4 regions of the Arthrobacter sp. RT-1 genome follow, and region 4 is predicted to be linked to each of the others. Evidence: riboswitches for the same ligand, from Rfam matches in the RefSeq annotation. Region 4 holds a riboswitch; each other region holds the start of a gene.
What was found. A riboswitch is a leader RNA that binds a small molecule or an ion and turns the genes downstream of it on or off. The one in region 4 is predicted to bind S-adenosylmethionine.
Positions count from the first base shown of each region.

Region 1: linked by a shared signal. The riboswitch ahead of DXK94_RS01760 (DUF1737 domain-containing protein) and the one ahead of DXK94_RS14605 (homoserine O-acetyltransferase) in region 4 are both predicted to bind S-adenosylmethionine.
Region 2: linked by a shared signal. The riboswitch ahead of DXK94_RS11285 (aminotransferase class V-fold PLP-dependent enzyme) and the one ahead of DXK94_RS14605 (homoserine O-acetyltransferase) in region 4 are both predicted to bind S-adenosylmethionine.
Region 3: linked by a shared signal. The riboswitch ahead of DXK94_RS19220 (cobalamin-independent methionine synthase II family protein) and the one ahead of DXK94_RS14605 (homoserine O-acetyltransferase) in region 4 are both predicted to bind S-adenosylmethionine.

Region 1 covers NZ_QRGQ01000002.1:80,105-84,914, forward strand. Annotated here, with positions in the region: gene DXK94_RS01745 (DUF1905 domain-containing protein) at 1-309, shown strand, start outside; gene DXK94_RS01750 (O-succinylhomoserine sulfhydrylase) at 306-1,514, opposite strand; gene DXK94_RS01755 (rhodanese-like domain-containing protein) at 1,515-1,925, opposite strand; gene DXK94_RS01760 (DUF1737 domain-containing protein) at 1,922-2,200, opposite strand; SAM riboswitch class IV at 2,214-2,329, opposite strand; gene opgC (OpgC domain-containing protein) at 2,564-4,810, shown strand, end outside.
Region 2 covers NZ_QRGQ01000012.1:27,317-32,126, forward strand. Annotated here, with positions in the region: gene aroA (3-phosphoshikimate 1-carboxyvinyltransferase) at 1-758, shown strand, start outside; gene DXK94_RS11275 (ribosome small subunit-dependent GTPase A) at 742-1,857, shown strand; gene hisN (histidinol-phosphatase) at 1,906-2,718, shown strand; SAM riboswitch class IV at 2,889-3,002, shown strand; gene DXK94_RS11285 (aminotransferase class V-fold PLP-dependent enzyme) at 3,040-4,464, shown strand; gene DXK94_RS11290 (class I SAM-dependent methyltransferase) at 4,559-4,810, shown strand, end outside.
Region 3 covers NZ_QRGQ01000040.1:222,255-227,064, reverse strand. Annotated here, with positions in the region: gene DXK94_RS19235 (YegP family protein) at 1-150, opposite strand, end outside; gene DXK94_RS19230 (adenylosuccinate synthase) at 460-1,749, opposite strand; gene DXK94_RS19225 (M14 family zinc carboxypeptidase) at 2,009-3,058, opposite strand; SAM riboswitch class I at 3,284-3,390, shown strand; gene DXK94_RS19220 (cobalamin-independent methionine synthase II family protein) at 3,403-4,608, shown strand.
Region 4 covers NZ_QRGQ01000017.1:46,131-50,940, reverse strand. Annotated here, with positions in the region: gene DXK94_RS14615 (zinc-binding dehydrogenase) at 1-610, opposite strand, end outside; gene DXK94_RS14610 (MFS transporter) at 715-2,097, opposite strand; gene DXK94_RS14605 (homoserine O-acetyltransferase) at 2,277-3,392, opposite strand; SAM riboswitch class IV at 3,405-3,520, opposite strand; gene DXK94_RS14600 (bifunctional o-acetylhomoserine/o-acetylserine sulfhydrylase) at 3,673-4,810, opposite strand, start outside.

The DNA.
Region 1 (4,810 bases), on a different contig from region 4:
TCGTACGAATTCCACGCCGAGGTATGGCTCAATCCCGGCGAAGCGGGCTGGCATTTCGTCACCCTGCCTGCGGACGTGGCGGATGACATCAAGGAGCGGACCGCTGCCAGCAGCAGGGCCTTCGGAGCGGTGAAGGTGACAGCCGATATCGGAGGCCACTCCTGGCAGACCTCGCTGTTCCCCGACACCAAACGCGGCACCTATCTTCTGCCGGTCAAGAAGACCGTCAGGGACAAAGCCGGGATCGGCGCCGGGGACACCGTGGAAGTCCGGCTCGACTTCCAGCCGGACCATGCTCCACAGAACTAGATCTGTTTGAGGGCCTGTTCCAGGTCCCGGATCAGGTCATCGGCGTCCTCAAGCCCCACGGACAGCCGCACCACGCCGTCGCTCAGGCCGATGGCGGCACGGCCTTCCGGCCCCATGGCGCGGTGCGTGGTGGTGGCAGGGTGCGTTATCAGGGACTTGGAATCGCCAAGGTTGTTGGAGATGTCGATGATGCGCAGCCCGTCCAGCAGCGCAAAGGCGGCTTCCTTGCCCGAGCGGCCGCCGGACGGAGCAAGCTCCAAAGTGAGCACCGTACCGCCGGCGCGCATCTGCTTGGCCGCAAGCTCATACTGCGGGTGGGACTTCAGGAGCGGGTACTTCACCCAGCTCACGGCGGGCTGCTGCTCCAACCACTCGGCGAGGCGCAGGGCGGTTGCGGAAGAGTGGTTGACGCGCAGGGACATGGTCTCCAGGCCCTTGGTGAGGACCCACGCGTTGAACGCGGACAGCGACGGCCCGGTGTGGCGCATCAGCTGCTTGACGGGCCCGTCAATGAATTCCTTGGTGCCCAGGATGGCGCCGCCCAGAACCCTGCCCTGGCCGTCAATGTGTTTGGTGCCGGAGTAGACGATAACGTCCGCACCGAGCTGGCCACAGCGCTGCAGCAGGGGAGTGGCAAAGACATTGTCGACGACGACGGTGGCACCCGCGGCGTGCGCGAGTTCGCTGACCGCGGCGATGTCCACGATCTCCTGCATCGGGTTGGACGGCGATTCGAAGAAGACGGCGGTGGTGGGCTGGGACAGGGCCTCACGCCACTGCTCCAGGTCCGGCCCGTCCACGAAGACCGTCTCCACGCCCCAGCGGGGCAGGATTTCGTTCAAAATCACGAAGCAGGACCCGAACAGCGAACGGGCGGCAACAACGCGGTCGCCGGCAGCCAGCAACGCGCCGAGGGCGGTAAAGACGGCGGACATGCCCGACGCCGTCGCAAAGCACGCCTCGGTGCCCTCGAGCAGGCGGAGCCGCTCCTGGAATGTGGCCACCGAGGGGTTGCCGTACCGGGAGTAGACGAAGCGCTCGTCCTCACCCGTGAATGCCCGCTCGGCGGCGGCAGCGGATTCGTACACGAAGCCCGAGTTCAGGAACACGGCCTCGCTGGTTTCCTGGAAGTTGGTGCGGTCCAGCCCACCGCGGACGGCCTGGGTGTCAGGGCTCCAGCCGGCGGCGTCGTTATTGAAGGTCACTTAGTTCTTTCCCAGGTTGGTTGGCAGGCCGCGGTTCTTCCAGCCGTTGACGGTGCGTTCGCCGTAGCGGTCCGGCTCACCCTCGAAGCCCTCCAGGACGTTGTACGAGGTGAAACCGGCCTGGGTGGCGGCGATGGCCGCGGAGATGGAGCGCTGGCCGGAGCGGCAGATGAACAGCAGCTCGGTCCCGTTGTCCTCCGGCGCCTGCTGGCTCAGGTCTTTGATGAAATCGGGGTTGGGAATGCCGCCCGGGAACGTCCACTGGATGAACAGGGGATCATTGTCAGTGGCCTTGGTGTCCGGAATGCCGATGTGGGCCCATTCGCCCTCGGTGCGCACATCCACCAGGATGGCGCCCTGCTCCAGCTTGGCCCAGGCCTCCTCAGGCGTCAGGTCTCCTGCGTAGCTCATGCGTGGCCCTCGCCGTCGAACTCGAGGTCCTCGGTGCCTGACTCCAGGTTGTCAACAGCAGTGGCGACGGCGGCATCAGCCGAAGCGATGGCCGCCGGCAGGACCAGGGCCTGGGCAACGATGACGCTGCTGCCATTGAACGTTGCTGCCGGGCTGCCGTGCAGGACATAGCCCTCGGCCAGGGCGGTGGAAATCCGTTCACAGAAAGACCTGTCATCCGGGCCGGTGACAAGCCGGTACGACAGTCTCTCTTCAGGGGCAGGTGCGTCAGACACGACGGATCTCCTTCTCTCACGCTTGCAGCTCGAATCGGTCGATATGCCGAGTATTCACCTGAGGCACCCCGCCGCGAAAGGGAGGGTTGCCGACCGGCCAGTCAGGGCTTGGCGCCGGTACTCATTACTCCCCAAAAACGTAACATCTGGCACGCGGAGCCGCACCGCCGCCGTCGTCATGTTCCGTAACTGAACGGTCCGGGCCGTGGTGGGCGACGATGCGCACCTCAGCAAGGGAACGTCCGACGGCGGCATCGCCGCAGGTGGGCGGGCGTTCCTTACCGTCCGCCAGGCCTGCGTCCGGATAGAGTTCACGTGGGGCATCGCCCCGTCACCAGGTCATCAGCAGGGGGTCCCATCAGCATGCGTACAGCCGTGCCTCGAGTCCGCGCCGGGTCATCCACCGTGCCCCTCCACCGGAAAACGCTGGCACTCCTCGCCGTGGTGCTGATGGCCCTCATCGCCGTAGTGCTCCCCGCCGGGCCCGCGCAGGCCGCACGGAGCTTTCCGGAAGAGGGGAAGCCGCTGCTGGGCGCAGTCCTTGAATGGGGCGAGGATACCGCCGCCGATTTTGCGGGCCGCTTGGGTGCGTCACCGGCCGTTTTTGGCCATGACATCACCTTTCCCTACCGTCCATCCGAGCAGGACGACATTGAGGGCTTCCTGGAGCAGTCCTCGCTGCAGGGCGCCCACGCGATGCTCACGGTGAAACCGACGGTGCCGCTGGATCAGATTGACGGCGCGGCCGCGAAAGCCTTCGCCGGCGAGGTGCGGGAGCTTGCTTCCACCTTCAAGGGCCAGCTGCTGATCCGGTTTGCCCCGGACATGAACGCAAGCTGGGTTGAATGGGGACAGCAGCCCGCTGCCTACCGCGCAGCGTTCCAGGCCGTGACGGCGGCGTTCCGGGAGGCTGACGGCGGCACGGTGATGGTCTGGGAACCGTACCTGGGCACGGACTATCCGTTCGGCCGGAACCGGAACGCGCCTGCGCAGGGAAGTGAAGGGTTCGCGCTGCTTGACACCAACGGTGACGGCCAGTGGGACGGCGGAGACTCAGCCTACGCCCCCTACTATCCCGGGGACGATGCCGTGGATTGGGTGGGCCTGACGGCCTATCACGACGACACAGCCGGCGGTGCGGCGGTCAATACCGTCCCCCGCGCGGGGGAGCTGCAGGAGATGCTGACGGCCTCCGGCGGGGAAAACTTCTACGCCACCTATTCGGAGGGGCGCGACAAGCCGTTCCTCCTGCAGACCGCCGCGTTTTACAGCCCGGCTTCCGGTGGAGCCCCGGAAGCGGACATCAAAACGAGCTGGTGGGACCAGGTGGTGGGGACGGCCACTGATGCCGGGTTCCGCATGACAGGGGCGGTGGTGTGGGATGAGCGGACCAGTACCCGGGATACCGGAGTGGCAAGCATCGACTGGCTGCTCACCGGAAACCCGGGCATCGCCAAGGCCGCCCTGGGCAGGCTGGAAGCGTCCCCCATTGTCACCGGCCCCGTCACCGAGGTCAGCTCCGGCAGTGCGTTCGTGCGGGCCAACACCCTCACCGGGGCGGCTGCGTGGACAGTGGGGGCGGCGCTCCTCATCCTCCTGGTCGCCCTGTGGCAGATTCCCCGCCGGGTCAATGCCGCAACGGCGTGGGGATACTCAGACCCGTCCAGCAGGGATTCCCGGGTGGATATGCTGCGCGGCCTGGCCATTGTTTTTGTGGTCGTCAACCACCTGGGCATGACCTCGCTGTTCCAGTTGCTCACGCAGGAAGCGGTGGGGTTCGTCTCAGGCGCCGAGTTGTTCGTCCTGTTCTCCGGCCTGGTGGTGGGCATGGTGTACGGGCCCTGGGCCAAGGACGACTTCGGAACGGTGGTGGACCTCACCTCGCGGAGGGCGGGCAAGCTCTACCTGACCGCGCTGATAGTCCTCATCGGCGTCTTCCTGGCCTCGCTGCTGCCGATCTTCCGGACCGACGCCCTGACCACCTTCGTGGACCAGGGAACCGGCGGCGCGGGGCACGACGGCGCCGGGCGCACCTATTACCTCTACGCGGGCATGGAGTCCCTGTTCCAGTTCCCGGTGCCGCCACAGGTGCTCCCTGCCATCCTGCTGCTGCAATTTGGCCCGTGGCAGTTCAACGTGATGGGACTTTACGTGGTGCTGCTTCTGGTCAGCCCGCTGATCCTCGCGGCGCTCAACCGCGGCAAAGCCGTTTGGGTGCTGGCCGCCGCCCTGGCGGTTTACGCCGTAGGCTCGCTGACCCGTTTCCGGCTCCTGCCGTCACAGTTCGAGGACTCGTTCCCGCTGCTCGTATGGCAAGTGCTGTTCGTGATCGGACTGGTGGCGGGGTACCACCGGCGCAGCATCGTCGCCTGGCTCTCGGCGAGGCTCTGGGTGGTGGCCGCGTGCACCGCCGTCGCACTGCTGTTTGCGTTCCTCTCCTGGGGCAACCCCTACCTGGCCAACGGCTTTGACGTCCGGCTCGCCATCATCCCGGACACCCTGTACCGGTCGCTCTATGATCTGCTGTTCTCCCGGACGTACCTTGCGCCGGGACGGCTGCTCAACGTCCTGGTCCTGGTGGTGGCGGCCTACGCCTTCCTCACGGCGTAC
Region 2 (4,810 bases), on a different contig from region 4:
GCAAGCCGGTGCCCAGCCTGGACCACATCAACATGACGGTCGCCGTCCTCCGTGGCGCCGGCGTGTCCGTTGATGATTCAGTCCCCAACCACTGGGTTGTCTCACCGGGGCCCATCCGCGCTTTTGACCAGCGGATTGAGCAGGACCTTTCGAATGCCGGGCCGTTCCTCGCGGCAGCACTGGCTTCGGGCGGAACGGTCCGGATCCCGGGCTGGCCTGAGCAGACACAGCAGGTGGGTGACCTCTGGCGCAGCATCCTGGCCGAGATGGGCGCCGAGGTGACGCTGTCGGACGGCGTCCTGACGGTCACCGGCGGTTCGGAGATCAAGGGCGCCGACTTCGCCGATACCAGCGAGCTGGCGCCCACAGTGGCGGCACTGTGCGCCCTGGCCACCGGCCCCTCCCGGCTGAGCGGCATTGCCCACCTGCGCGGACACGAGACGGACCGCCTGGCCGCGCTGGTGACAGAGATCAACCGCCTTGGCGGTGACGCCGAGGAGACCAGCGACGGCCTGGTCATCCGCCCCGCACGGCTGCACGCCGGCGTCGTACGCAGCTATGCGGACCACCGCATGGCTACCGCGGGGGCCATCCTGGGCCTGGCTGTCGAAGGGGTGCAGGTGGAGGATATTGCCACCACGGCGAAGACCATGCCTGATTTCCCGCGGCTGTGGGCGGACATGCTTGCCCAGGGCGGCGCATCCGAAAAGGAGGCCGACGCCGGGGCGGAAGGTTCCAGCGGTGGCGCGGCGAACTGACTCGTGGGACGAATCGGACGTCCGCATCCGGCCCAGCAAGAAGGGCTCCCGGCCCCGCACGAAGGACCGGCCCAGCCATGACGACGCCGTCACGGGCCGCATCATCACCGTGGACCGGGGCCGCTACACCGCCGTGGTGGGCGAAGATTCCGGCAACGAACGCACGGTGATTGCCGCGCGGGCCCGCGAGCTGCGGCGCTCCCCCGTGGTGGCCGGTGACTTCGTTTCACTGGTGGGGGACGTCTCCGGCGAACCCGATACCCTGGCCCGGCTGGTGAAAATCCAGGACCGGAAGACCCTCCTGCGGCGCAGCGCCGATGACACCGACCCTGTGGAGCGGGCCGTGGTGGCAAACGCGGACCAGCTGGTGATCGTGGTGGCGGCAGCCAATCCCGAGCCGCGCACCGGCTTCATCGACCGGGCGCTGGTGGCAGCATACGACGCCGGCATCGAGCCGATCCTGCTCGTCACCAAGGCCGACGTCAAGGACCCGGCGGAGCTGCTGTCCAACTACACGCACCTGGACTTCCCGGTGATCATCAGCCGCACCGCCGATATGAAGGCGTCCGGCATCGATGCGCGGTCCGACGACGGGCTGTCCGCCCGGCTGGACAGCGCAGCGGTCGCCGAACTCAGGGCCCACCTCGACGGGAAGGTCACGGTCATGCTGGGGCACTCCGGCGTCGGGAAGTCGACCATGGTCAACGCGCTTACGGGTGCGGAAAGGGCCACCGGCGGAGTGAATGCGGTGACCGGGCGGGGCCGGCACACATCGTCGTCGGCCCTGGCTCTGCGGCTTGCGGACGCCCCTCCCGGCAGCTGGATCATCGACACCCCGGGCATCCGGTCCTTCGGACTGGCGCACGTGGATCCGGACCGGATCCTGCGGTCCTTCCCGGACCTATCGCCGGGCATCGATGACTGCGAACGCGGCTGCAAGCACACTGCCACGGCGGTGGACTGCGGCCTGGACGCCTGGGTGGCCGGAGGCCATGCGGGTCCCACCGGCGAAGCCCGGCTTGCGTCCCTGCGGAGACTCCTCGGAGCGGATCCGCGCATGGAAGCGCAGGAGACCAAGGAGCTCGGCAGCGTCAACTGACAACGCCGATCTCCCAGCAGAACCGCCCGCAGACGGTAGTTTGGAACCATGATCCAACCCGCTTCGAGCTACAACGATGACCTGCGCCTGGCCCACGTCCTGGCCGACTCCGTGGATGACCAGACCATGAGCCGCTTCAAGGCACTGGACCTCCACGTGGAGACCAAGCCTGACCTGACGCCGGTCACCGATGCGGACAAGGCAGCGGAGGAAGCCATCCGCGGCCAGCTCTCCCGTTCCCGTCCACGGGACGCAGTACTCGGTGAGGAGTTTGGCAGCACCGGCCACGGCTCGCGCAGGTGGATCATCGATCCCATCGACGGCACCAAGAATTTTGTCCGCGGCGTGCCCGTGTGGGCAACCCTTATTGCCCTCGTTGACGAGGGCGAGCCGGTAGTTGGCGTGGTCAGTGCCCCGGCACTGGGCAAGCGATGGTGGGCGGCCAAGGGCATGGGCGCCTACATGGGCCGTTCACTTGCCGCGGCCACCCGGTTGCGGGTGTCCGACGTCTCCAGCCTGTCCGACGCTTCACTGTCATATTCCAGCCTGGGCGGATGGAAGGAACGCGGAAACCTTGACGAGTTCCTTGGCCTGACCGAGGACGTCTGGCGGACCCGCGCCTTTGGCGACTTCTGGTCCTATTGCATGGTGGCAGAAGGGTCGGTGGACATCGCCTGCGAACCCGAGCTCAACCTCTACGACATGGCGGCCCTGGTACCGATCGTGGTGGAGGCGGGTGGCCGCTTCACGTCGCTGGAGGGCGAGGACGGTCCGTTCGGCGGCAACGCCCTGGCCACCAACTCCATCCTGCACTCCGAGGTGCTGCAGCGGTTGAACCCGGGCCTCGACGACCTTCTCTGACCCCGGCCCCAACACCACCTGACCGAAGAATCGACGGCGGGCGCCCCGAAAGGAGGCGCCCGCCGTCGTTTTCTTCGGCTAGATACGCCTTTTGCGACGGCGCGTAACAAAAGCCTTAACAATTGCGCCGGCTTCAAACCTGGCCGCCCCATGTTCTACGCTCTTAACCAGGTCACGAGTGCCAGCGCAAAACCCCGGTTTGCTGGCCGGCAACCCTCCATTCGCGGTGGGGTGCCCCGGGTGACGACCAGGCCGGTCCGGAGCGGATGCGGCAAGCGCGGATTCCTCTATGCCGGAGTCCTGTTCTGAAGTGAGGTCTCTGTGACAACTGCCACCGTCTCCCCCAACGCCGACATCACCACCAAAGCTGCAACGGCCCTCGACGCGCGCCAGGCGATCGCCGGCCGCCCCCTCGCCGCCGTCACCGGCGCGGAAATCCAGGCGCCCCTGATCGCCGGCGGGCATGTCCGGTACGCCAACCTCGACTATGGCGCGTCTGCCCCCGCCCTCTCGGTGGTGTCCGCCTACCTCAACGAGATCCTGCCGTACTACGCCAGCGTCCACCGCGGCGCCGGGTACGCCTCGCAAATCAGCACCTCCGTGTACGAGAACGCCCGCAGCATCGTCCGCGATTTCGTGGGCGGCCGGCCGGATGATTCCGTCATCTTCACCAGGAACACCACGGACTCACTCAACCTGCTGGCCGGCTGCCTGCCCGTCGCTGACGGACGCCATGCCGGTGACGTCCTGTACCTGGACATCGAGCACCACGCCAACCTGCTGCCCTGGCAGGGAGTACCCCACCGCAGCATCGTTGCCGCCGACACCATCGCGGGAACCATCGAGGCCGTCCGCGCTGAGCTGGAGCAGGGCGGCGTGAGCCTGCTGGCAATCACCGGTGCCTCAAACGTCACCGGCGAGATCCTTCCCGTCCGCGCCCTGGCAACGCTCGCCCACCAGCACGGCGCACGGATCGTGGTCGATGCCGCCCAGCTGGCGCCGCACCGCCGCATTGACATCAGCGCGGACGACGTCGACTACGTCGCGTTCTCCGGCCACAAGCTCTACGCGCCCTTCGGCGCCGGTGTCCTGGTGGGACGCCCTGACTGGCTCGACGCCGGTGTTCCACACCTTGCCGGCGGCGGCGCCGTCAAGGAAGCAAGGCTCGACGGCGTCAGCTGGGCAACAGGCCCCGCCCGCCACGAGGGCGGCTCCCCCAACGTCCTGGGCGCGGCCACCCTTGCCCGCGCCACCCAGGTCATCGCCGGGTTGGACCAGGACCGCTGGCACGCGCACGAGTCCGCCATCCGCTCGTTCCTGGTGGAGGGCCTGCAGGACATCGACGGGGTCACGGTCCACCAGATCTTCAAAGACACCAACGCGGACACGGACACCATCGGTGTGGTCAACTTTTCCGTCGAGGGCTACGACGCAGGGCTCGTTGCCGCGTACCTTTCCGCTGAGCACGGGGTGGGGCTGCGGGACGGGCGCTTCTGCGCGCATCCGCTGCTGAAGCGGCTGGGGCTTCCCTCCGGGTCCCTTCGTGCCAGCTTCGGCCTCGGTTCCAGGCTCGAGGATGCCGAGCGGCTCCTGGCAGGCATCGCCACCCTCCGCCGCGACGGGCTGGGCTGGGACTATGTGGTGGACGCCGGCCGCTGGGTTCCCGCGAACGACACCCGCACCTACCCGCACTGGGCTCCGAACACGCCGGGAACCGCGGGGGCTGCTCCCTGCATTGACGACTGACCGTCGCCAGCGGCTGACCGGCCGTGCCCTGCTGCCGGACCCGGATGCGGTAAATTCGGAGGATACCGCAGGGCATTAGTGAAGGAGGCCGCAGGTGGTTCGGGGTGGCCCCAGGCTTGATCATGGGCGGCGCCGGGAGCTCGGCCAGAGCTTCCAGGACGGCGGCAAGCATTACCAGCGGGTCCGGCCCGGGTATCCTGCGGAATCGGCGCAATGGCTCGTTCCTGCCGGAGCCCGTGACGCGCTGGACGTTGGCGCCGGCACCGGCAAATTCACCGAACTCCTGCTGGCCGCTGGGCTGGCCGTGACCGCCGTCGATCCATCCGCAGACATGCTGGGACAGCTG
Region 3 (4,810 bases), on a different contig from region 4:
TGCGCATTCACGGACGGCGGCGATCCCGGCGGCGAGTGCGGACTTGTCCTCAAAAGGCCCGGACACCGCCATCACCGTGCCATCGGGGGCCAGAAGCCGGAACCTGAAAAACGAATCTGAGTCGACAAAAGCTTCGAACTTTCCGGCCATAAGAAATCCTTCCGGTCTGCGGGATCCTGCCCGGCGACATCCTTGTCGCCAGCTGGTCTGTGCGCGGTGCTGCGCATGTTCCCGCGGGTTTGGTCGAACGAATTGGTGATTGCATCACGTGGTGTTGATAAGTCTGTCGTCCAATGACGCAGCCTCACAAGACCAGCCGGGTTAACCCTATGTAAATTGCCATACTTTTGGGAAGACAAACGGCGGGCCACCCACTCGGGTGACCCGCCGTCGTCGTCCCCACCCACTCCCTAGCCTCGCAAGCTCGGCCAGGGAACCCTGCGGGCGTGGGCCCACACGTCAGTCGTTGATAAGGTCGTTCACCACGATGGTCTGGTCACGGTCCGGGCCCACGCCGATGGCGGAGAACCGCGTGCCGGACAGCTTTTCCAGGGCCAGCACGTAGTTGCGGGCGTTCTCGGGCAGGTCAGCAAGGGTGCGGGCACCCGTGATGTCCTCGGTCCAGCCTTCGAAGTATTCGAAGATGGGCTTGGCGTGGTGGAACTCGGTCTGCGTCATGGGCATCTCGTCATGGCGCACGCCGTCCACGTCGTAGGCCACGCACACGGGGATCTGCTCGATGCCGGTGAGGACGTCCAGCTTGGTGACGAAGTAGTCCGTGAAGCCGTTGACCCTGGATGCATGGCGGGCCAGGACGGCGTCGTACCAGCCGCAGCGGCGCGGGCGCCCGGTGTTGACGCCGAATTCCCCGCCGGTCTTCTGCAGGTACATGCCCATCTCGTCGAAAAGCTCGGTGGGGAACGGACCGGCGCCCACGCGTGTGGTGTACGCCTTGATGATGCCGATGGAGCGGGAAATGCGGGTTGGGCCGATGCCGGAACCCACCGAGGCGCCGCCGGCAGTGGGGTTGGAGGAGGTGACGAACGGGTAGGTTCCGTGGTCCACGTCCAGGAATGTTGCCTGGCCGCCTTCCATCAGGACCACCTTGCCCTCATCGAGCGCCGTGTTCAGGACCAGGGTGCTGTCGATGACCAGCGGACGGAGCCGCTCGGCGAAGGAGAGGAAGTACTCCACGATTTCCTCCACCAGGACGCTGCGGCGGTTGTAGACCTTCACCAGCAGTTCGTTCTTCTGGCGCAGGGAGCCCTCCACCTTCTGCCGGAGGATGGACTCGTCAAAGACGTCCTGCACGCGGATGCCCAGCCGGGCCACTTTATCCATGTAGGCCGGGCCGATGCCGCGTCCGGTGGTTCCGATGGCGCGGCTTCCCAGGAACCGCTCGGTCACCTTGTCCAGGACCTGGTGGTACGGGGCCACGAGGTGGGCGTTGGCGGAAACCCGGAGCTTGGAGGTGTCTGCGCCGCGAGCCTGCAGCCCTTCGATTTCCTGGAAGAGTGCTTCGAGGTTCACCACGCAGCCGTTGCCGATAATGGGAACCGCGTTGGGGCTGAGAATGCCTGCCGGCAGCAGCTTGAGTTCGTACTTTTCACCGCCTACGACGACGGTGTGCCCGGCGTTGTTGCCGCCGTTGGGCTTGACGACGTAGTCCACGCGGCCGCCCAGAAGGTCAGTGGCCTTGCCTTTTCCTTCGTCGCCCCACTGGGCTCCTACGATCACAATTGCTGGCATGGGATCCTCCCCCATTCGTTCGGGCTGCCCGGGTCCGGCCATGGAGGTGGCTTGCCCGGTGCGGCGCCGTTCATGAGAATGCCCCGAATGGACCGGCCGTCGCTGGTCCGCGGGACGGGGCAGCGATGCAAGAGTTCCGGGGCTCTTACCACCCAAGTTTAGCCGATGAGCGACTTTGTCCACTCGTTGGGCCGCCGCGGTCCTTCTTGCAGGGTAAAGGACTCCTGCAGGCAAGGACCGCGGCGGGTGGGCGTTATGGCTACTCGCCGTCGGCTTCCTCGCCCGGCCGGGACGTCTGGGTGGCAAGGCTGTCCCAGAAGGAGGTGTCGGCGTCGGCGATGGAGCCGTCCGCAATTGCTGCCGCGGTTGCAGTCAGCGTGGTCACGGTCTGCTGGATCAGGTAACCGTTGCTGCGCAGGCCCAGGGCGACGCCGTCCGCGTAGTGGTCGGACATGCCACGCATTTCGAAGAGCAAGGTTGCGATGCCGTACTCAACGGCAATCCCATTGCGGCTGATGGTTTCGGCGCTGCCGCCCACATACTTGCCCAGGTGGCCCCAGCCGGTGGAGTCGACGTTGTTGAACACCACGGCGCCCAGCTGCTTGGACTTTTCCACCACGGCAGGATCGGCGTTGGGTGTGGTTGGGTAAAGGATGGACCCCGAGACCAGCTTTCCGTCGCGTTCGCTGCGTGTGCCCTGGTGGTGCAGGTCGATCATGTAGTCGATCTTGTGCTGGCGCATCACATTGTTGTGCAGCGCCTGCGTTTCCGGCTGGATCTTGTCCACGTGGTCGCGGTTGAGGTCCACTTCCTCGGCGTTGTAGCGGGTCATGTTGCGGTCACCCTTGGCCAGGTAGTCATCCAGCGGGAAGTTCACGTCCCCCATGGCGCCGTCGGCGTTCAGCATGGGAACGATCAGGATGTTCACGCCGTCCAGGATGTCCTCCGACTTGCCCGTCCCGAGGTGCTTGACGAATTCCAGGGCGCCTTCGGTGGTGAGCTGCTCATTGCCGTGCTGCTGCGTGAGGTACAGGATGGTGGGTTTCGCCGGGTCCGAAATGTACTTGACCAGGTGGATGTCGCGTCCCTTGACGGTCTGCCCGATGACCTCAAGCTCCATGGCGGACTGGCGGGCATCCTGGTCCTTCAGGAAGGAAACCATCTGGTCATAGCTGGCCAGCTTCGAGGTGGTGATTTGGCCGTTACCGTCGTAGTTCGGACCTTCACCCACTGAATGGGCGAGCGGTGCCGGTCCTGCCACAACGGCAAGAGCAAGGGCTCCGGCGGCCAGGGTCCTGAAAGTTGCCACGGTTTTTCTCACGGTGCGTTACCTCTTTCGAGTGCATTAGGTGCGTCCAGCCCGCTATGTCCCCCATTGCCGGCTGTGACATCAGCCAACCAAGCTGGACAGAACCTGTCAATGGACATGACTGGTGTCCGCACCCAGTTATTACGAATCGAAAGCTGTTAACGCGGCGCGACATATGGCGAAGCGAATTTGCCCCCGCCCGCGATGGTGGATTTAAGTGACAGTGAACCATCCGGAGCGGCCAAGAGACCTGGCTCAATGACGCCGCAGCAACCCGTCAGGGCAGGACACGTCCTGCCTGCAGAAGGTGCTACTGCCAGGACCGATGGAAAGGAAAATCCAGCATGTCCCTGAACACCGACCACATCCGCGTTACCCACGCAGGTTCGTTGCCGCGCACGCCCGAGCTCATCGCCGCCAACGCGGCGCGCGAGGAAAACCCGGCCGACGTGGAGGGATACAACGAACTCCTCACCGCTTCCGTTGTGGACCTGGTCCAGCGTCAGCAAAGCCTGGGCATCGATATCCCGAACGACGGCGAGTACGGCCACGCGATGTCCGCCGCTGTGGACTACGGCGCATGGTGGTCCTACTCATTTGCCCGGATGGGCGGCCTGGAACTGGACAATGACGCCACATGGGCCGTTGAGCCGAAGGAATCCGCCCCCGGCAACGTCCAGCTGACGGGATTCATCCACCGCCGCGACCGCGTCCTTTTTGCCGAGGCCTACAACGATCCCACCAGCGGCATCTTCACTGGCGGCGCCAAGCCGTTCCCGAAGGTCACGGGACCGCTGGTGTACACGGGCCAGGACGCGGTGGCCTCGGACGCTGCCAACCTCAAGGCAGGCCTTGCCGCAACCGGATTAAAAGAAGGATTCGTGGCAGCGCTCTCCCCCGGCAGCGCATCACGGATCACCAACGAGTACTACGCCACGGAGGAGGAGTATATCTACGCCTGCGCGGACGTACTCCGCGAGGAGTACAAGGCCATCGTGGACGCCGGCCTCATTTTGCAGATCGATGATCCCTCCATTGCTGAGAACTGGGACCAGATCAGTCCGGAACCCACCGTTGAGGACTACCTCAAGTTCACGCAGATCCGGGTGGAAGCGCTGAACTACGCCCTCCGCGGCCTTCCCGAGGAGCAGGTGCGCTTCCACCTCTGCTGGGGCTCCTGGCACGGCCCCCACACCACCGACCTCCCGTTCGCGGACCTCGTGGACACAATGCTGCAGATCAACGCCGGCGGGTACTCCTTTGAGGCCGCCAACGTTCGCCACGAACACGAGTGGCGGGTGTGGGAGGACACCAAGCTCCCCGAGGGCAAGGTCATCATCCCCGGCATCGTCTCGCACGCCACCAACGTGGTGGAGCACCCGGACCTCGTGGCAGACCGCATTGTCCGTTTCGCCGAGGTAGTGGGCCGCCAGAACGTCATTGCCTCCACGGACTGCGGCCTGGGCGGGCGCGTCCACCCCCAGATCGCCGTCGCCAAGCTTGAAGCACTGGGAGAAGGCGCCCGCCGGGCAACCAAGCGGCTCTGGTAACAGCCGCCCCTTCTCCGCCAGCCAGGACCGCCGGTTCCCTGCTCCACAGTATTGGATGCAGGGGACCGGCGTTTCGTTTCTCCGGGCTTGCTAAACTGGAACAGGCCGACCCGGAATCGGTCCACCCCATCTCAACCGCCGCTCATATGTGGCGCCTTCGTGCGCCCATATCCGCCGGCGGCAGCACCGCCAATCCCCGCAG
Region 4 (4,810 bases):
CACCGAGCCCGAAGACAGCTACGGACTGGCCGGGCTGGACGGCCGCTGTGTTGAGGACGGCCCCCATTCCGGTGAGCACGGCGCAACCGAACATTGCGGCAACGGTGTCCGGGACGTCGTCGTCGATGACCACCACTGATTCACGGGCCACCACGGCGTAATTGGCGAATGCCGAAACCCCCAGATGGTGGTTGATGCGCTTCCCGGCAGGTGTCCGCAGCAGGGCTTCGCCATGGAGGAGGTCCCCCGACCCGTTGACGTCGGCGGCGCGGTGGCAGAGCGCCGGGCGGCCTGCCCGGCAGGCACGGCAGCCACCACAGCTGGGGACGAAGACGAGAACTACATGGTCCCCCGGGGAAACATCGGTGACGCCGTGTCCCACGGCAGCGACCCGTCCTACAGCCTCGTGCCCCAGCGCCATCGGGAGCGGCCTGACGCGGGAACCGTCCACCACCGAGAGGTCAGAGTGGCACAGGCTCGAATAGGTGATGTCGATCCCCAACTCGCCGGCGCGGGGTTCGGGCCGGTCGAGCTCCTCCACCTGAAGCGGGTGCGCTTGGGTGTAGCTGGTTCCGGACGGGACCGTGGAGTAAAGAACGGCTGCTTTCATGGAGAATCCTGACTTCCTCGAGGTGCTGACGCGCAACTGCCCGGGCCTGCGTGGTGGCGGGTCCGGGCAGTTGGCATGCTGTGTGGCTTTTGTGGTGGCGTTGCCTATTTCTTGCCGGCTGCGAGAAGGTCGGCCGTGCCCTGGGCATCGGCTGCGTCTACATCGTGGAGCGAAATGCCCCGGGTTTCCTTGAGGAAGAACACGGAGATTGCCGTCACGATGCAGGCTCCCAGCAGGTACAGCGCCACCGGAGTGGAGGACTTGAAGCTGCTCAGCAGCGATGTGGCGATGATCGGGGCCAGTGAACCGGCCACGATGGAGGTCACCTGGTAACCCAGGGAAACGCCCGAGTACCGCATGCGGGTGGGGAACATCTCGGCCATGATGGACGGCTGGCCCGCGTACATCAGCGCGTGGAACAGCAGGCCGATGGTGATGGCGGCCAGAATGACGATGTCATTCGCAGTGTCCATCATGGGGAAGGCGAAGAAGCCCCAGGTGCCGCCGAGGATGGCGCCGGCCATGTAGACCGGGCGCCGGCCAAACGCATCGGACATCTTGCCGACGAGCGGCACGGCGCAGAAGTGGATGAAGTGCGCCACGAGCAGAAGCAGGAGGATGCGGGAGGTGTCGGTCTGGACTACAACCTTGAGGTACGTGATGGAGAAGGTCACCACAAGGTAGTACAGGATGTTCTCGGCGAAACGCAGACCCATGGCGGTAAAGACACCACGCGGGTAGCGGCGGAAGACTTCGGCAACGCCGTAGCCCTTCTTCTCCACGGTGACTTCCTTGCGGGCCTCGAGAAAGATCGGCGCGTCCTGGACCTTGGTGCGGATGTAGTAGCCGACGATCACGATGACCGCAGAGAGCCAGAAGGCGACGCGCCAGCCCCAGCCCAGGAATGCTTCCTGGGACAGCGTGGCCGAAAGGGTGAACAGCACGCCGGTGGCCAGCAGGTTGCCCATCGGTACTGCTGATTGCGGCCAGCTGGACCAGAAACCGCGGGACTTGCTGGGGCTGTGCTCTGCGACCAGCAGCACGGCGCCGCCCCACTCACCGCCGACGGCGAAGCCCTGCACGAAGCGCAGGAACACCAGGAGGGCCGGGGCCCAGTAACCGATCTGGGCGAATGTGGGCAGGCATCCCATGAGGAAGGTGGCCACGCCCACCAGGATGATGCTCAGCTGCAGCAGCTGCTTGCGGCCGAATTTGTCACCGAAGTGGCCAAAGACGATGCCGCCGATGGGGCGCGCCACGAACCCTACGGCGTAGGTGACGAAGGCGGCGATGATGCCATCCAGTTCGGTCCCTGAATTGGGGAAGAACATTTTGCCAAACACCAGGGTGGCGGCGGAGGCATAGAGGAAGAACTCGTACCACTCCACAACGGTGCCGGCCATTGAGGCCGTGACGACTTTCTTCAGGCCGGAGGCCTTGACGTCGGTTTCCTCGGTCCGCCGTGCGGCGGAGCTTTCCGTGCTCATCTGTTACTCCTTCGGCGTCGTCGTCGACACCACTGGGACGTATTGGGGCGGCTAAGTGTGATTTTGGCCACGAACCGCCGGGTCCCATTGAGTATGGTCCGCCTGTCAGCCCAGCTCAACGGCGAATCTCGCAGAGCACATCTGCATAAACGCACATCCGGGCAAAGGAGGGAGTGGTGCTACGCGGAAAGATGCCTCTGGAGCTGCGGTCCCAGCTGGCCGATTTCGGTCAGGAACCCGTCGTGGCCAATGGGCGCCTCGATCAGGTGGACGTCCACATCCCCCGGAAGCGCCCGGGCCAGCTCACGTGACTGGGACGGGAAGTACAGGCGGTCGGAGTCCACGGCGGCAACAAAGAAGCGGGCTTGGCTGGCGGCCAGTGTTTCGGCCAGCGTGCCGCGCCCCCGGCACACGTCATGGCTCATCAGCGCCTCGGTGATGGCGATATAGCTGTTGGCGTCAAACCGCTGCACCAGCTTGTTTCCCTGGTGGTCAAGGTAGCTCTCCACCTGGTAGCGTCCGCGTTCCGCCAGGCACTCACCCTGCAACGGCGATTCGGGAGCCTGCGGGGCACGGCCGAACCTGCCTTCCAGCTCGGCGGCTGAGCGGTAGGTGATGTGTGCGATGCGCCGTGCCAGTGCCAGTCCGGCCTCGGGGAAAGGGCCGCCGTAATAATCGCCGCCGTTGAAGTTGGGGTCCTGCCGGATGGCGAGGGTCTGCGCCTGGGCGAAGGCGATCTGTTCGGCCGTGCTGGCGGCCCCTACGGCGATGACCGCGCAGCGCTGCACGCGCTCCGGGTAGGTGACAGCCCATTCGAGTGCGCGGGCGCCGCCCATCGAACCGCCCAGGACGGCAAACCAGCATTGGATGCCGAGCTGGTCAGCCAGCCGGGCCTCTGCCACGGTGCTGTCCCGCAGGGTGACCAGGGGAAAGCGGGAACCCCAGGGGTTGCCGTCGGGGGCAGGCGAGGACGGGCCGGTGGATCCGTAGCAGCCGCCCACGATGTTGATGGAGACAACGAAGAAACGGTCTGTATCCACGGGTGCGCCGGGCCCGGCCAGCTGTTCCCACCAGCCCGGTTCGTCGGTGTCGCCCCGGGTCACGTGGGTGCTGCCGGTGAGGGCATGTTCGATCAGGATGGCGTTGCTGCCGTCCGCGTTGAGGGTGCCCCAGGTTTCGTAGGCGAGCGTCACCTCCGGAAGATAGCCGCCGGCCTCAAGTTCCAGGCCTCCAATGGAGGCGTAGCGGACAATCCCGTGTTCGGGAACGGTGGTACGGGTGACGGTAACCGTCATGGCAAGACCTCTTCTACGCGCTTGCCTGCCGTCGAATGACCGGCAGGCCAGGTCTTCACCCGGGGCACCCCACCGCGGAAGGAGGGTTGCCGGCCAGCAAGCCGGGGCTGTCACTGGCACTCATGACCTGGTTCGAGTGTACGAAACACCACCCGTCCCAAGCCAAGAGTGTGACTGGTTGTGACTTCCCCGGCCCGGGCACGCCGGCCCTGGCTGCCTGTTTGCTGTGGAGGCTGCCTGCCCGCCTGACGTTCCGGCCGCCGTCGCGCCTTGATCCTGGTCAGGCGCCCGACGCCGCCTTTGCTGCACGGAAGCCGGCCTCAAGGTCGGCCAGGATGTCGTCGATGTGCTCAATGCCCACCGACAGGCGGACCAGCCCGGGGGTCACGCCGGCCACGGCCTGCTGCTCCGGGGAGAGCTGGCTGTGGGTGGTGGACGCAGGGTGGATGACCAGGGACCTGACGTCCCCGATGTTGGCCACGTGCGAGTGCAGCTCCAGGGCGTCCACGAACCGTTTGCCGGCCTCGGCACCCCCGGCCAGGTTGAAGGACACAATGGCACCGGTCCCCTTCGGTCCGTACTTTCGGCCGCGCTCGTACCAGGGGCTCGAGGGAAGGCCCGCGTAGGCGACGGATTCGACGTCGTCACGCGCTTCCAGCCAGCGGGCAACCTCCGCGGCGTTGGCCACGTGGCGTTCCACGCGGAGACTCAGCGTCTCCAGACCCTGGGCGATCAGGAAGGCGTTGAACGGCGAAACAGCAGAGCCCAGGTCCCGCAGGAGCTGGACGCGTGCCTTAAGGATGTAGGACAGGTTGGCGCCCAGGGCGCCGCCCTCCCCGAGGTCACGCCCATAGACCAGCCCGTTGTAGGTGGGGTCCGGGGTGTTGAAGCCGGGGAACCGCTCCGGGTCCTTGCTGAAGTCGAACTTGCCCGAGTCCACGATGACGCCGGCGATGGCTGAGCCGTGGCCGCCGAGGTACTTCGTGGCTGAGTGGACCACGATATCCGCGCCCCACTCGAGCGGACGGATCAGGTACGGCGTGGACAGCGTGTTGTCCACGATCAACGGCACACCTGCCTCGTGGGCGGCCTGGGAGACGCCTTCGATGTCCAGGACATCCTGCCGCGGATTGGACACCACCTCGGCAAAGAAGAGCTTGGTGTTCGGCTGCACGGCGGCGCGCCACTGGGCCAGGTTGTCCGGATCCGCCACGAACGTGACGCTGATGCCGAACTTCTTCAGGGTGTGGGCGAAGAGGTTGTAGGTTCCGCCGTAAAGGCTGGGGCTCGCGACAATATGGTCGCCGGCCTCGGCAATGTTCAGGACAGCGAAGGTCTCGGCTGCCTGTCCGGAGCTGAGCAGCAGGGCTGCCAGGCCGCCTTCGAGGCTGGCAATCCGTTGCTCCACCGCGTCCTGG